Regions from separate parts of the Streptomyces sp. NPDC047917 genome, predicted to be linked through region 2. Evidence: riboswitches for the same ligand, from Rfam matches in the RefSeq annotation. Region 2 holds a riboswitch; the other holds the start of a gene.
The links. A riboswitch is a leader RNA that binds a small molecule or an ion and turns the genes downstream of it on or off. The one in region 2 is predicted to bind cobalamin.
Positions count from the first base shown of each region.

Region 1 (7,512 bases), on a different contig from region 2:
CCGACGAGCAGGCCGTCGAAGAAGTACCAGTTCTGGCCGGGCAGGTAGATCGGCTCGGCGTCGCCCTTCTTCTCGATGGCCTCGAAGGCCTTGAAGAGGTCGGCGCGGGTCTTCGGCGTCTCGGTGATACCGGCGTCCTTGAAGACCTTCTTGTTGTACATGACGACGCGGTTGCCCACGTACCACGGCAGGGCGTACTGCTTGCCGTCGTAGATGGAGGGCTGGTTGACGCCGTCGGCCCAGGCGGAGCCGATCTCCTTCTTCAGCTCACCGAGGTCGGCGAGGCCGCCGGTCTTGGCGTACGCCGGGGTCTGGGTGTTGCCGATCTCCAGGACGTCCGGCGGGTTGGACTCGGAGAGGGCGGTGGTGACCTTCTGCTGAATGCCGTTCCAGTCCTGGACCTCGATCTTCAGCTTGGCCTTGGTCTTCTTCTCGAACTCCTCGGTGACCGTCTTGGTCCAACCGTCCGGGTTCGAGCCGGACATCGTCCACACCGTCAGGGTCTGGCCCTTGTACGCGTCCGGACCGGCCTTCTTGCCACTGTCGCCGCCGTCGTCGGACCCACACGCCGCGAGGCCGATCATCATGCCCGCGACGCCGATCGCCGCGATGAGCTTGCGCTTCACGCCAAACCCTCCTCAGGGATACTGCAACCCCGCCCACCGCGAAGACATTCGACGAGTACTGCTGGGGCTGGACCTGGTCTTTAATGGTTTAGACCAGTACGGGGAGCTTGGCCTAGACCTTTAGGGGTGTCAAGGGTGTATAAGAAGTGCACTCGCGTCCGTTATAGGACCGACACCTAAGGGAGGGCGACCAGCCGTGACGGGACCGTGCCACCATGTGAGCCGCGACAGACGGAGGAGCCGGTGACGGCAGCAACGCAAGCGTCGGGAAGGCGGACCATGGGTGCCGACGGGGGCAGTACGGAGAACGAGACGGGCGCGGCCACACGGACGGCACGCGTCCCGAAGTACTACCGGCTGAAGCGACATCTGCTCGACATGACGGACACCATGCCGCCGGGCACTCCCGTGCCGCCGGAGCGGACCCTGGCCGCCGAGTTCGACACCTCGCGCACCACCGTGCGCCAGGCGCTCCAGGAGCTGGTCGTCGAGGGCCGGCTGGAACGCATCCAGGGCAAGGGCACCTTCGTGGCCAAGCCGAAGGTCTCACAGGCGCTGCAACTGACCTCGTACACCGAGGACATGCGCGCCCAGGGCCTGGAGCCGACGTCCCAGCTGCTGGACATCGGCTACGTGACGGCCGACGACACCCTCGCGGGGCTGCTCGACATCACCGCGGGCGGCCGGGTGCTGCGGATCGAGCGGCTGCGGCTCGCCAGCGGCGAGCCGATGGCGATCGAGACCACCCATCTTTCGGCCAAACGCTTTCCGGCGCTGCGCCGTTCGCTGGTGAAGTACACCTCCCTCTACACCGCGCTGGCGGAGGTGTACGACGTCCGGCTGGCCGAGGCGGAGGAGACCATCGAGACCTCGCTGGCCACGCCGCGCGAGGCCGGACTGCTCGGTACGGACGTGGGCCTGCCGATGCTGATGCTCTCCCGGCACTCGATCGACGGCCAGGGCGAACCGGTGGAGTGGGTGCGCTCGGTCTACCGCGGCGACCGGTACAAGTTCGTGGCGCGGCTGAAGCGGCCCACGGACTGAGTCCGCACCACCGGTCGGCCCCCGCGGAACGCATCGCTCCGCGGGGGCCTTTCGCGTGTCTTGGTACGGACCGACCATCGTATGTCCGGCCGGATTTCGAGCACGGATACCCACCTGGCCGACCGTTGCCGGACCGCAATGCGGACAGGGGGTGACGGTGACCGGAAGCCTCCCCTAGATTTCCTGCGCATTACAAGGTGCTCAGCGAGGGGACGGAGTCGCCACATGCCAGCAGAACCAGAAGGAAAACCACCCACCGTCACACCGGTGCGGGTGGTCATCGCCCTCTGTCTCGTCGCGCCGTTCGTGGCGATGCTCTGGGTGAGTTCGTACGCGAAGGTGGACCCCACCTTCATCGGTATTCCGTTCTTCTACTGGTACCAGATGCTCTGGGTGCTGATCTCCACCGCGCTCACGATGACCGCGTACAAGCTGTGGCAGCGTGACCAGCGCGCCCGCAAGGGGGGTGCGTCGGCATGAAGGACGGCGTGAACGGCGTCGCGCTCGGCGTCTTCATCTTCTTCTTCGTGGCCGTCACGGTCATGGGCTTCCTGGCCGCGCGCTGGCGCAAGGCCGAGAACGAGGCCAGCCTCGACGAATGGGGCCTGGGCGGACGGTCCTTCGGCACCTGGGTCACCTGGTTCCTGCTCGGCGGCGACCTGTACACCGCGTACACCTTCGTCGCCGTGCCCGCGCTGATCTACACCGCGGGCGCGGCGGGCTTCTTCGCCGTGCCGTACACGATCCTCGTGTACCCGCTGATCTTCACCTTCCTGCCGCGGCTGTGGTCGGTCTCGCACAAGCACGGGTACGTCACCACCTCGGACTTCGTCCGCGGGCGGTTCGGCTCGAAGGGCCTGTCGCTGGCGGTCGCGATCACCGGCATCCTCGCCACGATGCCGTACATCGCGCTCCAACTGGTCGGGATCCAGGCGGTGCTGGACGTGATGGGCGTCGGCGGCGGCGAGAACACCCACTGGTTCGTCAAGGACCTGCCGCTGCTGATCGCGTTCGCGGTGCTCGCCGCGTACACCTACTCGTCCGGGCTGCGCGCGCCCGCGCTGATCGCCTTCGTCAAGGACGGGCTGATCTACCTGGTCATCGCGGTGGCGATCATCTACATCCCGATCAAGCTCGGCGGCTTCGACGACATCTTCGCCAAGGCCGGCGAGGCGTTCTCGCAGAAGAACGCGGCGGCCGGCAAACCGGTGGCCGGACTCGCGCCGGGCGAGGCGGGCCACTGGGGTTACGCCACCCTGGCACTGGGCTCGGCGCTGGCGCTGTTCATGTACCCGCACTCGATCACGGCGACGCTCTCCAGCCGCAGCCGCAACGTGATCCGGCGCAACACCACGATCCTGCCGCTGTATTCGCTGATGCTGGGTCTGCTGGCGCTGCTCGGCTTCATGGCCATCGCCGCCGGGATCAAGGTGGACAACGGCCAGCTGGCCATTCCGCAGCTGTTCGAGAACATGTTCCCGGACTGGTTCGCGGGCGTCGCGTTCGCCGCCATCGGCATCGGCGCGCTGGTGCCCGCCGCGATCATGTCGATCGCCGCGGCCAACCTGTTCACCCGCAACATCTACAAGGACTTCCTGAAGCCGGACGCGACCCCGGAGCAGGAGACCAAGGTCTCCAAGCTGGTGTCGCTGCTGGTCAAGGTCGGCGCGCTGGCCTTCGTCCTCACCATGGACAAGACGGTCGCGATCAACTTCCAGCTGCTCGGCGGCATCTGGATCCTCCAGACCATGCCGGCCCTGGTCGGCGGCCTGTTCACCCGCTGGTTCCACCGCTGGGCGCTGCTCGCGGGCTGGGCGGTCGGCATGGTGTACGGGACGGTGGCCGCGTACGGGGTCGCCAGCCCGACCCAGGCGCACTTCGGCGGCTCGTCCAAGGAGATCCCGGGGATCGGCGAGATCGGCTACATCGGACTCACCGCGTTCGTGCTGAACGTGGTCGTGGCGGTGGTGCTGACCTTCGTCCTGAACGCCCTGAAGGCACCCGCCGGGATCGACGAGACCGCCCCGTCCGACTACACCGCCGACGCGGGCGACCCGGGTGTCGCCACCGAGCTCCCGCCGGCCACCGCGGGGGCTCCGGGCGGCCACTGACGACCGTCGCCCACGGCCTTCCGGCGGCCCGTCGAGCCCCCTGCAACGGGGCGCGGCGGGCCGTCGGCGTGATCCGGCCGGACGGTCCGGGAACGGGCCGCACGGCCCGTTCTGTGGGCCCGACTCGAACGCACGACACAACATGTGGGGGCTGCCTCATCGGGCAGCCCCCACATGTATGCTCGTCCTCGCTGTCGCCGCAGGGGAATCCGGTGCGAATCCGGAACTGTCCCGCAACGGTGTATTCAGTGCGCTTTTGTGCACCCCCGAGTCAGTCCGATGACCTGCCGGCAGCGCATCCGGCTCGACCGAACCGGATGCCCAGACGTCCGGGCCTCGCGGTTGGGCCGGTGGACGCCGTGCGGAGTGCTGCCCTGTCCCGGGTGTGCTCGCGCAGGGCTGCCCCGTTCCCCGCCGGCCCCGAGCCGAGCGAGGGAGAGCACCACGTGACCATCGCGCCAGCCGATCCGGCTTCAGTCGCCGTGTCCGCAGCAGCCGAGTCCGAGGCCGCCGCACAGGACGGACCGGGAACCGCACTGCTGCGGACCCTGACCGACCTGACCGCCGATCTGCCCGACACCGACCCCGGCCGGGTCGCCGCCGCCGCGCTGCGTGGCCGCAGCGCCCGCGCGGACGAGGCCGAGCTGCGGTCGCTGGCGACCGAGGCCGCCGCGGGGCTGATCTCCGAGGACCCCGCCTACTCCCGGCTCGCCGCCCGGCTGCTGACCCTCGCCATCGCGGACGAGGCGGCCGGCCAGGGCGCGGTCTCCTTCTCCGCCTCGGTCGCCGTCGGCCACCGCGAGGGCCTGATCGCGGACCGTACCGCCGCGTTCGTCGCCACCCACGCGGCCGCCCTCGACGCGCTGGTGGCACGCTCGCTCGCCGACGGCGCGGACGACCGCTTCGGCTACTTCGGGCTGCGGACCCTGCACAGCCGGTACCTGCTGCGCCACCCGCACACCCGTCAGGTCGTCGAGACGCCCCAGCACTTCATGCTGCGGGTCGCGGCCGGGCTGGCCGAGGACGAGTCGCAGCGGGCCGTGGACGAGGTGGCGGCGCTGTACGGGCTGATGAGCCGGCTCGACTACCTGCCGTCCTCCCCCACCCTCTTCAACTCCGGTACCCGGCACCCGCAGATGTCCTCCTGCTACCTGCTGGACTCCCCGCTGGACGAGCTCGACTCGATCTACGACCGCTACCACCAGGTGGCGCGGCTCTCGAAGCACGCGGGCGGCATCGGTCTGTCGTACTCCCGCATCCGCTCCCGCGGTTCGCTGATCCGGGGCACCAACGGGCACTCCAACGGCATCGTGCCGTTCCTGAAGACGCTCGACGCCTCCGTCGCCGCGGTCAACCAGGGGGGCCGCCGCAAGGGCGCCGCCGCCATCTACCTGGAGACCTGGCACGCGGACATCGAGGAGTTCCTGGAGCTGCGCGACAACACGGGTGAGGACCAGCGGCGTACCCACAACCTCAACCTGGCGCACTGGATCCCGGACGAGTTCATGCGCCGGGTCGACGCGGACGGCGACTGGTCGCTGTTCTCGCCCGCCGACGTGCCCGGGCTGGTCGACCTGTGGGGCGACGAGTTCGACGCCGCGTACCGGGCGGCCGAGGCCAGGGGCCTGGCCCGCAAGTCGATGCCGGCGCGCGAGCTGTACGGCCGGATGATGCGCACCCTCGCGCAGACCGGCCAGGGCTGGATGACGTTCAAGGACGCCTCCAACCGGACCGCGAACCAGACCGCCGAGCCGGGCAGCGTCGTCCACTCGTCGAATCTGTGCACCGAGATCCTCGAAGTCACCGACGACGGCGAGACGGCGGTCTGCAACCTGGGCTCGGTCAACCTCGGCGCGTTCGTCGCCGACGGCGGGATCGACTGGGAGCGGCTGGACGCCACCGTCCGCACCGCCGTGACCTTCCTCGACCGGGTCGTCGACATCAACTTCTACCCGACCGAGCAGGCCGGCCGCTCCAACGCGAAGTGGCGCCCCGTGGGCCTGGGCGCCATGGGCCTCCAGGACGTCTTCTTCCAGCTGCGGCTGCCCTTCGACTCCCCCGAGGCGCGGGCGCTGTCCACGAAGATCTCCGAGCGGATCATGCTCGCCGCGTACGAGGCGTCCTGCGAGCTCGCCGAGCGCTCGGGCCCGCTGCCGGCCTGGTCGCGGACGCGGGCGTCGCGCGGGGTGCTGCACCCCGACCACTACGACACCGCGCTGAACTGGCCGGAGCGCTGGGACGCGCTGCGCGCCCGGGTCGCGAAGAGCGGGATGCGCAACTCGCTGCTGCTGGCCATCGCGCCGACGGCGACGATCGCCTCGATCGCGGGCGTGTACGAGTGCATCGAGCCGCAGGTCTCCAACCTCTTCAAGCGCGAGACGCTCAGCGGTGAGTTCCTCCAGGTCAACGCCTATCTGGTGGACGAGCTGAAGAAGCTCGGCGTGTGGGACGCGCGCACCCGTGAGGCGCTGCGCGAGGCCAGCGGCTCGGTGCAGGGCTTCGCCTGGATCCCCGAGGACGTGCGGGCGCTGTACCGCACCGCGTGGGAGATCCCGCAGCGCGGCCTGATCGACATGGCGGCGGCCCGTACGCCGTTCCTGGACCAGAGCCAGTCGCTGAACCTGTTCCTGGAGACGCCGACGATCGGCAAGCTCTCCTCGATGTACGCGTACGCCTGGAAGCAGGGGCTGAAGACGACGTACTACCTGCGTTCACGCCCGGCGACCCGGATCGCCCGCGCCGCCTCCGGCCAGACCGCGGCCACCGCCCCCATTCCCGTACAGCAGGCGTCGGCGCCCGACGCGGACGCGATCGCCTGCTCCCTCGAAAACCCCGAGTCCTGCGAGGCCTGCCAGTAATGAGCACATCCGAGAACAAGAACCTGCTCGACCCGGGGTTCGAACTGACGCTGCGGCCGATGCGCTACCCGGACTTCTACGAGCGCTACCGGGACGCGATCAAGAACACCTGGACGGTGGAGGAGGTCGACCTGCACTCCGACGTCGCCGACCTCGCCAAGCTGTCCCCCGGCGAGCAGCACATGATCGGCCGGCTGGTCGCGTTCTTCGCGACGGGTGACTCGATCGTCTCCAACAACCTCGTGCTGACGCTGTACAAGCACATCAACTCCCCCGAGGCGCGGCTGTATCTGTCGCGGCAGCTCTTCGAGGAGGCCGTGCACGTCCAGTTCTATCTGACGCTGCTGGACACCTACCTGCCCGACCCGGACGACCGGGCGGCGGCGTTCGACGCGGTCGAGGAGATCCCGTCGATCCGTGAGAAGGCGCAGTTCTGCTTCAAGTGGATGGACTCGGTCGAGAAGATCGACCGGCTGGAGACGAAGGCCGACCGCCGCCGCTTCCTGCTGAACCTGATCTGCTTCGCGGCGTGCATCGAGGGGCTGTTCTTCTACGGCGCGTTCGCGTACGTCTACTGGTTCCGCTCGCGGGGTCTGCTGCACGGTCTCGCCACGGGCACCAACTGGGTCTTCCGTGACGAGACGATGCACATGAACTTCGCGTTCGAGGTCGTGGACACCGTCCGCAAGGAGGAGCCGGACCTCTTCGACGACGAGCTCCAGCAGCAGGTCACCGACATGCTCAAGGAGGCCGTGGCCGCGGAGCTGCAGTTCGGCCGCGATCTGTGCGGTGACGGGCTGCCCGGTATGAACACCGAGTCGATGCGGCAGTACCTGGAGTGCGTCGCCGACCAGCGGCTCACCCGCCTCGGCT
Region 1 is NZ_JBIDCA010000002.1:420,541-428,052, reverse strand. It holds gene ACGF8B_RS05605 (extracellular solute-binding protein) at 1-626, opposite strand, end outside; gene ACGF8B_RS05600 (GntR family transcriptional regulator) at 906-1,670, shown strand; gene ACGF8B_RS05595 (DUF3311 domain-containing protein) at 1,896-2,150, shown strand; gene mctP (monocarboxylate uptake permease MctP) at 2,147-3,781, shown strand; cobalamin riboswitch at 3,947-4,088, shown strand; gene ACGF8B_RS05585 (ribonucleoside-diphosphate reductase subunit alpha) at 4,228-6,639, shown strand; gene ACGF8B_RS05580 (ribonucleotide-diphosphate reductase subunit beta) at 6,639-7,512, shown strand, end outside.
Region 1: it holds a riboswitch for cobalamin, as region 2 does, so the genes downstream of both, ACGF8B_RS05585 (ribonucleoside-diphosphate reductase subunit alpha) here and metE (5-methyltetrahydropteroyltriglutamate--homocysteine S-methyltransferase) in region 2, are expected to answer to the same signal.

Region 2 (7,512 bases):
CGAGGACGCCACCGCCGATGACGCGGAGCGCGACACCGCCGAGTCCGATGCCGCCGAACCCGATGACGCCGGGCCCGGCGGGGCCGTCCGCTCGGCCGTGGTGTCGGCGACAGGTGAGACGGGAGCGTCTGGTTACCCCCGCTATTCCGGCGAGGGCATCGTCGCGGACATCGACACCGGGACACACACGGTGGAGGCCCTGCTGGTCGACGGCGCCGAGCTGTCCTTCGGCCTTTCGGCCCGGATCCGGGCGAGGGAGGCCGGAGCCGGAACCGACGCGGACCGCTGAGGCCGAACCAGGCGCTCCCGGACCCGGCCGGCCACGGCCGGACACGACGAAGGACCCGGCCCGCCCGGCCGGGCCCCTCACCCGCGCGGTAAACGCGGCAAACGCGGGAGCCAAGGAGGCTCCGGCGGCGTACGGCGCCTACTGCCCGTCCTTCTGCTGCCCCTCGATGGACTTGCGGACCTCGTCCATGTCCAGCTTCCGCGCCTGCCCGATCACATCCTCCAACGCCGCCTCCGGCAGCGCTCCGGGCTGCGCGAACACCGCCACGTTCTCCCGGACGATCATCAGCGTGGGAATGGAACGGATCTCGAAGGCCGCCGCCAGCTCCTGCTGCGCCTCCGTGTCGACCTTGGCGAAGACCAGGTCGTCGTGGCGCTCCGAAGCCGCGTCGTACACCGGTGCGAACTGCCGGCACGGGCCACACCAGGAAGCCCAGAAGTCGATCAGGACGAAGTCGTTGTCGCTGACGACCTGATCGAAGTTTTCCTTGGTGAGCTCAACGGTGCTCATTGTCTGTACCTCTTCCTGTGCCCGCTCGGATCTGTCCGAACAACGGTGCCTGCACCTGCGCTATTCCGCCTGCCCATGTGGCCGCGGCGCACACCCACGACCAGACTGTCCCCATGACAGATCCTTCAGTGAACGCCGAGTACGACGTCGTGGTCATCGGAGCGGGGCCGGTGGGTGAGAACGTCGCCGACCGGGCCCGTGCGGCCGGGCTCAGCACCGCGGTCGTCGAGGTGGAGCTCATCGGCGGCGAGTGCTCCTACTGGGCGTGCATGCCCAGCAAGGCCCTGCTGCGCCCGGTGGTGGCCCGCGCCGACGCCCGCCGCGTCCCGGGCCTCAGCGAGGCCGTGCGGGGACCGCTGGACACTGCGGCGGTCCTCGCCCATCGCGACGCGTACGCATCGCACTGGAAGGACGACGGACAGGTCGCCTGGCTGGAGGGCATCGGCGCGGACATCTACCGCGGCCGGGGCAGGCTCACCGGCACGAAAACGGTCTCCGTCACCGCGCCCGACGGCACCGAACACCGGCTCACCGCCCGCCACGCCGTTGCCGTCTGCACCGGCAGCCGCGCCGTCGTGCCCGACCTGCCGGGCATCGACGGGGCCCGTCCCTGGACCAGCCGGGAGGCGACGAGCGCCAAGAAGGTGCCCGGTCGCCTCGTGATCGTCGGCGGCGGTGTGGTCGGTGTGGAGATGGCCACCGTCTGGCAGGCCCTCGGCGCCCGGGTGACGATGCTGATCCGCGGCAAGGGCCTGCTGCCGAAGATGGAGCCCTTCGCCGGCGAACTGGTCGGGCAGGCGCTCACCGAGGCGGGCGCCGACATCCGCACCGGGGTCTCGGCCGCCGCCGTGCGGCGCGCGGTCCCGGACGGCCCGGTCACCGTGGAGCTGGACGGCGGCGAACAGATCGAGGCCGACGAGATCCTCTTCGCCACCGGCCGGGCCCCGCGCACCGAAGACCTCGGACTGGAGACGGTGGGCCTGGAGCCCGGCACCTGGCTCACCGTCGACGACAGCTGCCGCGTGGACGGCACCACCTGGCTCTACGCCGTCGGCGACGTCAACCACCGGGCGCTCCTCACCCACCAGGGCAAGTACCAGGCACGCATCGCGGGCGCCGCGATCGCCGCCCGTGCCGCCGGCGCACCGCCACTGGAGACCGACCGCTGGGGCGCCCACGCGGCCACCGCCGACCACGCGGCCGTCCCCCAGGTCGTCTTCACCGACCCGGAGGCCGCCTCGGTCGGCCTCACCCTCGCCGAGGCCGAACGGGCCGGCCACCGGGTCCGGGCCGTCGACCAGGACCTCGCCGCGGTGGCCGGCTCCGGCCTGTACGCGGACGGATACCGGGGCCGCGCCCGCATGATCGTGGACCTCGACCGGGAGACGCTGCTCGGCGTCACCTTCGTGGGGCCGGGCATCGGCGAGCTGCTGCACTCGGCGACGATCGCGGTCGCGGGCGAGGTCCCCGTCGACCGGCTGTGGCACGCCGTTCCCGCGTACCCGACGATCAGCGAGGTCTGGTTGCGTCTGCTGGAGTCCTACCGGGACGCGTAGGCCCGCGCTGCGGGCCCGGCGGTGGCGGGTCACCGGTGACAGGTCACCGGCGGCCCGCCACCGGTCCTACGAGCCACCGGCAGATCGTGCGTGTCGTGCGTGCCGTGCGTGTCGTGCGTGCCGTGCGGTCAGGCCGGCGGCCGGAGATCGCTGGTGGTGACCCGCACGTGGTCGACGACGAGTTGCTGCGGGAAGGAGGTGCTGCCGTCGGGGTCGCCCGGCCAGTAGCCGCCCACCGCGAGGTTGAGGATCAGGAAGAAGGGCTTGTCGAACACCCAGTTGTTGCCGCCCAGGTCGGCGGGTGTGCGGCGCTGGTAGACGGTTCCGTCCACGGACCAGGTCACCGAGCCGGGAGCCCAGTCGATGGCGAAGGTGTGGAAGTCGTCGGCGAACGCCTGGCCGCCAGGCAGGGTGTACGCGGCGCCGATGCCGCCCGAGCCGGAGTAGCCCGGACCGTGCAACGTGCCGTGGACCGTGGACGGTTCGAAGCCGACGTTCTCCATGATGTCGATCTCGCCCGAGTTCGGCCAGCCGACCTGACCGATGTCGTCGCCCAGCATCCAGAAGGCCGGCCACATGCCCTGGCCGCGCGGCACCTTCATCCTCGCCTCGACGTGACCGAACGTCTGGGTGAACTTGCCGGAGGTGTTCAGCCGGGCCGAGGTGTACTCGCAAGTCCCGTACCAGCACTGGTAGTTGTTCGGGTTCTCGCGGCGCGCGGTGATGACCAGATGGCCCTGGCCGTCGAGTGCCGCGTTGTTGTTCCCGGCCGTGTAGTACTGCCGTTCATGGTTGTTGACGTTGTCGCCGGTCTCGATCTGCCACTTGGCGCCGTCCACGCCGGCGCCCGCCGGGCCGTCGAAGTCGTCGGTGAACGTGGCCGCGGTGGTGCGGGGTCCGGGTGCGGGCGCTCCGGAGGCGAGGGCGGACGAGGCGGAGACGAGAGCGAGCGCGGAGAGCGCGGCCGCCAGCAGACGACGGGGAGAGGTCATGGGGGGTCCTTCCCGTGCGGAATGGAGCGAGCCGAATGTCATGGCTATGACAAAGGCCCGTTGTGGGGGAGCAGGGAGAGGTCTTGGTTCTTCATGCGATTTAAGAAGTGAACCAAGGAGCTGTCAATACCTTGGTACGGACCACACTTCTTGCATCCGATCACCGCCGGCCCGCTCGGGCATGGTGCCCCGTGACGCGGCGTGGCGCGGCCCGGGACGGGCACCCGAACGGGCACCCGCCCCGGGCCGCGGAACCGTCAGCGGACCCGCGGACCGGCGCTGCCGGGCAGAGTGGCCCGCACCTCGGCGGCCGCCGACACGAGGTGCTCCAGCGAGGCGCGCACCTCCGGCCAGCCCCGGGTCTTCAGACCGCAGTCGGGATTGACCCACAGCCGCTCGGCGGGAATCGCTTCGAGGCCCTTGCGCAGCAGGGCGGCCACCTCCCCGCCGCTCGGCACCCGGGGGGAGTGGATGTCGTACACGCCGGGGCCGACCTCCCTCGGGTAGCCGGCGGACGCCAGCTCGTCGGCCACCCGCATGTGTGAGCGGGCCGCCTCCAGGCTGATCACATCCGCGTCCAGGTCGTCGATCGCCCGGACGATGTCGCCGAACTCCGCGTAGCACATGTGCGTATGGATCTGGGTGTCCGGGCGTACGCCGCCGGTGGCCAGCCGGAACGACTCGGTGGCCCAGGCCAGGTACCCGGCTCGGTCGGCGGCCCGCAGGGGCAGTGTCTCGCGCAGCGCGGGCTCGTCCACCTGGATCACCGAACTGCCGGCTGCCTCCAGGTCGTTCACCTCGTCCCGCAGGGCGAGGGCGATCTGGCGCGCGGTCTCGCCGAGCGGCTGGTCGTCGCGGACGAAGGACCAGGCGAGCATGGTGACGGGGCCGGTGAGCATGCCCTTGACCGGCCGGCCGGTGAGCGACTGCGCGTACGTGGTCCAGTGGACCGTCATCGGCTCCGGGCGCGCGATGTCCCCGGCCAGGATCGGCGGCCGCACATACCGGGTGCCGTACGACTGGACCCAGCCGTGCCGGGTGGCGAGGCAGCCGGTGAGCCGTTCGGCGAAGTACTGCACCATGTCGTTGCGTTCCGGCTCGCCGTGCACCAGCACATCGATGCCAGCAGCCTCCTGGAAGGCGATCACTTCCTGGATCTCGGCCTCGATGCGTTTGCCGTACGCGGCGGCGTCGATGTGCCCTGCCGCCAGGTCGGCTCGTGCGGTGCGCAGTTGAGAGGTCTGCGGGAACGAGCCGATCGTGGTCGTCGGCAGCAGCGGTAGCCGGAGCCGGGCGCGCTGAGCCACCGCCCTTTGCGGATAGGGCAGTTCACGGCGCGAGTCGGCCGCCGTGACGGCCGAGGTGCGGGCCCGTACCGCCGGATCGTGGGTGATCGCGGAACCCGCCCGGGAGGCCAGGTCGGCGCGGTTGGCGACGAGTTCGGCGGCGATCGACGCGGTGCCCCGGGCAAGCCCCCTGGCGAGCGTGGCGATCTCGGCCGACTTCTGCCGGGCGAAGGCCAGCCAGCGCCCCACCCGTGGGTCGACGTCGCGCTCGGCGGCCAGGTCGAGCGGCACGTGCAGCAGCGAGCAGGAGGCCGCCACATCGACCCGGCCGGCCAGACCGAGCAGGGTGCCGAGCGTGGCCAGGGACTGCTGGAGGTCGTTGATCCACACGTTGCGGCCGTCGACGACCCCGGCGACCAGCCGCCTGCCCGGCAGACCGCCGACCCCGGCGAGATCCCGCAGATTGGCGGCCGCCGGACCGGTGAAGTCCATCGCGAGGCCCTCGACCGGAGAATTCGCCAGTACGGCGAGTGCGTCACCGAGCCGGTCGAAGTACGAGGCGACCAGAAGCCGCGGCCGGTCGGCGAGCGCACCGAGATCGCGGTAGGCACGTGCGACGGCGTTCAGTTCCGCGGGGGAACGGTCCTGCACCAGCGCGGGCTCGTCGAGCTGAACCCACTGGGCACCGGCCGCACGCAGATCGGCCAGCACCTCGGCGTACACCGGCAGCAGCCGGTCGAGCAGGGTCAGCGGTTCGAAGTCGGCGGCGACACCGGGAGCGGGCTTGGCCAGCAGCAGATAGGTGACCGGACCCACCAGCACCGGCCTGGCGTCGTGCCCGAGCGCCAGCGCCTCCCCGAACTCCCGGACCTGCTTGGTGGAGTCGGCGGCGAAGACGGTGTCGGGGCCGAGCTCCGGCACCAGGTAGTGGTAGTTCGTGTCGAACCACTTGGTCATTTCGAGCGGCGCCACGTCCTGTGTACCGCGCGCCATCGCGAAATAGCCGTCCAGCGCGTCGGTCGCGACGGCTTCACGGTGCCGGACGGGCACGGCACCGACCATCACGCTGGTGTCCAGCACATGGTCGTAGTACGAGAAGTCACCGGTCGGGACCTCGTGGATGCCGTCGTCGGCAAGCCGTTGCCAGTTGGCGCGGCGCAGTTCTTCGGCGGTCTCCCGGAGGGCGGCTGCGGTGACGCGGCCCTTCCAGTAACCCTCGACGGCCTTCTTCAGTTCCCGGTCGCCCCCTTGGCGGGGGTAGCCGTACACGGTGGCCCGGGCTGCCGCGACTGCGGACTCGGTGGTCACGTGACTCTCCTTCGCGAGCGTGTCCTGGTACGACCCCGGGACGGATCGCAGACGCGAAGGGATGACGGACCGGGCGGATCCGCGGCGCCGTGCCGACGCGCGTGACCTGCTCGATATGTACGCCGACCCGCCCACGAGGTCACCGGGATCACCGTGCGCGTCCGACGCGCACGGGCAGTGGCAGGTCTTCGGACTCGTGGGCGCGTCCCGTGTACGAGACACCTACTGGCCGTCGCTTCCCGGACCCGTCGGGTCCAGTGCTCGATGACGGCGGTCGTTCCCACTCACCGCTGCGGGGCAGTCCCGGATTCCCACCGGGTTCCCTCTTGCGACGCGCCTGCCTGGCGGACAGGGCGAACCAGCTGCGCCCATCACCATAGGGGGTCCGCTCCGGATCCCGGACAGCACATTCGGATCGGCAGGATCGGCAGGGCCGACCGGACCGCGGGCCGGATCGGATCGGTCAACCGGATCGGATCGGTCGGCCGGGTCAGACGGCGGGGCCGGTCGCGGGGGACAGCTGCTGCCCGCACCGCAGGTTCCACCGACCGGAACGGCCGCTGAGCGCGGTCAGCGTCAGCGGGGCGACGTCCAGCCGCCAGAACGCCTCCACCGGCAGAGCGAGTGCCCCGACGGTCACCGCCCGCACCACCGCCGGCTCGACGACCGCCAGCACGCGGCCGCCCCCGCGGTCCCCGGTGGATTCCAGCGCGTCCAGCCAGCGTCCGGCCCGGGCGCAGAGTTCGAGCAGGGACTCGCCACCGTGCGGAGCCGCCGAAGGGTCGGTCAGCCAGGCCGACACCGCCTCCGGCTCGGACGCGCTCACCGCCGCCAGCCGCCGACCGCTCCACCGTCCCATGTCCCAGCCATGGACGGCGGGTTCGGGTCCGGCCCGCAGCCCCAGCGCGTCGGCGGTCCCGGCACATCGTTCGGACGGCCCGCGCAGATACCGGTCGGCGGCCGGCACCGCGGCCGCGACCGCCTCCGCCCGCCGGACCCCGGCCGCGTCCAACGGCGCGTCACCGTCGAACCGGGCCTCGCGCAGCGCGGCGTTGAGCGCCGGTGAGACCAACATCACCTGTACTGCCATGGCCCGGTCAACTCCCTGAACTCTGGCCCCTCGGGTGTGCCCACCATGGCATCCGGGCGGTCGGGCCCCGTCACCGGCACCATGGCGGCACCTGTCCCCAAGCGGTATGGTCACGGCGAACATGACGTAGGTGTGACGGAAGTCCGGTGAGAATCCGGCACGGTCGCGCCACTGTGAACCCGTACCTGTGCGGGAAGTCAGACCCAGCACCCACGTCTCAGGCACCACGATCGGGACGCGTGTTCCCTCAGGAGGTTCTGTCATGGCACAGACTGCTGCCCCCGCCACCGCCGTACCGGCGATCACCCCCATCTCCCTGAAGGCCATCGCCCCCTGGGCGGTCTTCTTCGGGATCCTCATGCTCGTACTGCTGTACTTCGTCGGTGCCGAGCAGGGCGCCACCGCGGTCATCTCCGGCGAAGGTGTCCACGAGTGGGTCCACGACGGCCGCCACCTCCTCGGATTCCCCTGCCACTGACGT
Region 2 is NZ_JBIDCA010000004.1:301,630-309,141, reverse strand. It holds gene ACGF8B_RS11145 (hypothetical protein) at 1-289, shown strand, start outside; gene trxA (thioredoxin) at 428-799, opposite strand; gene ACGF8B_RS11135 (dihydrolipoyl dehydrogenase family protein) at 913-2,355, shown strand; gene ACGF8B_RS11130 (family 16 glycosylhydrolase) at 2,484-3,347, opposite strand; gene metE (5-methyltetrahydropteroyltriglutamate--homocysteine S-methyltransferase) at 3,605-5,941, opposite strand; cobalamin riboswitch at 6,103-6,319, opposite strand; gene ACGF8B_RS11120 (histidine phosphatase family protein) at 6,432-7,031, opposite strand; gene ACGF8B_RS11115 (CbtB-domain containing protein) at 7,294-7,509, shown strand.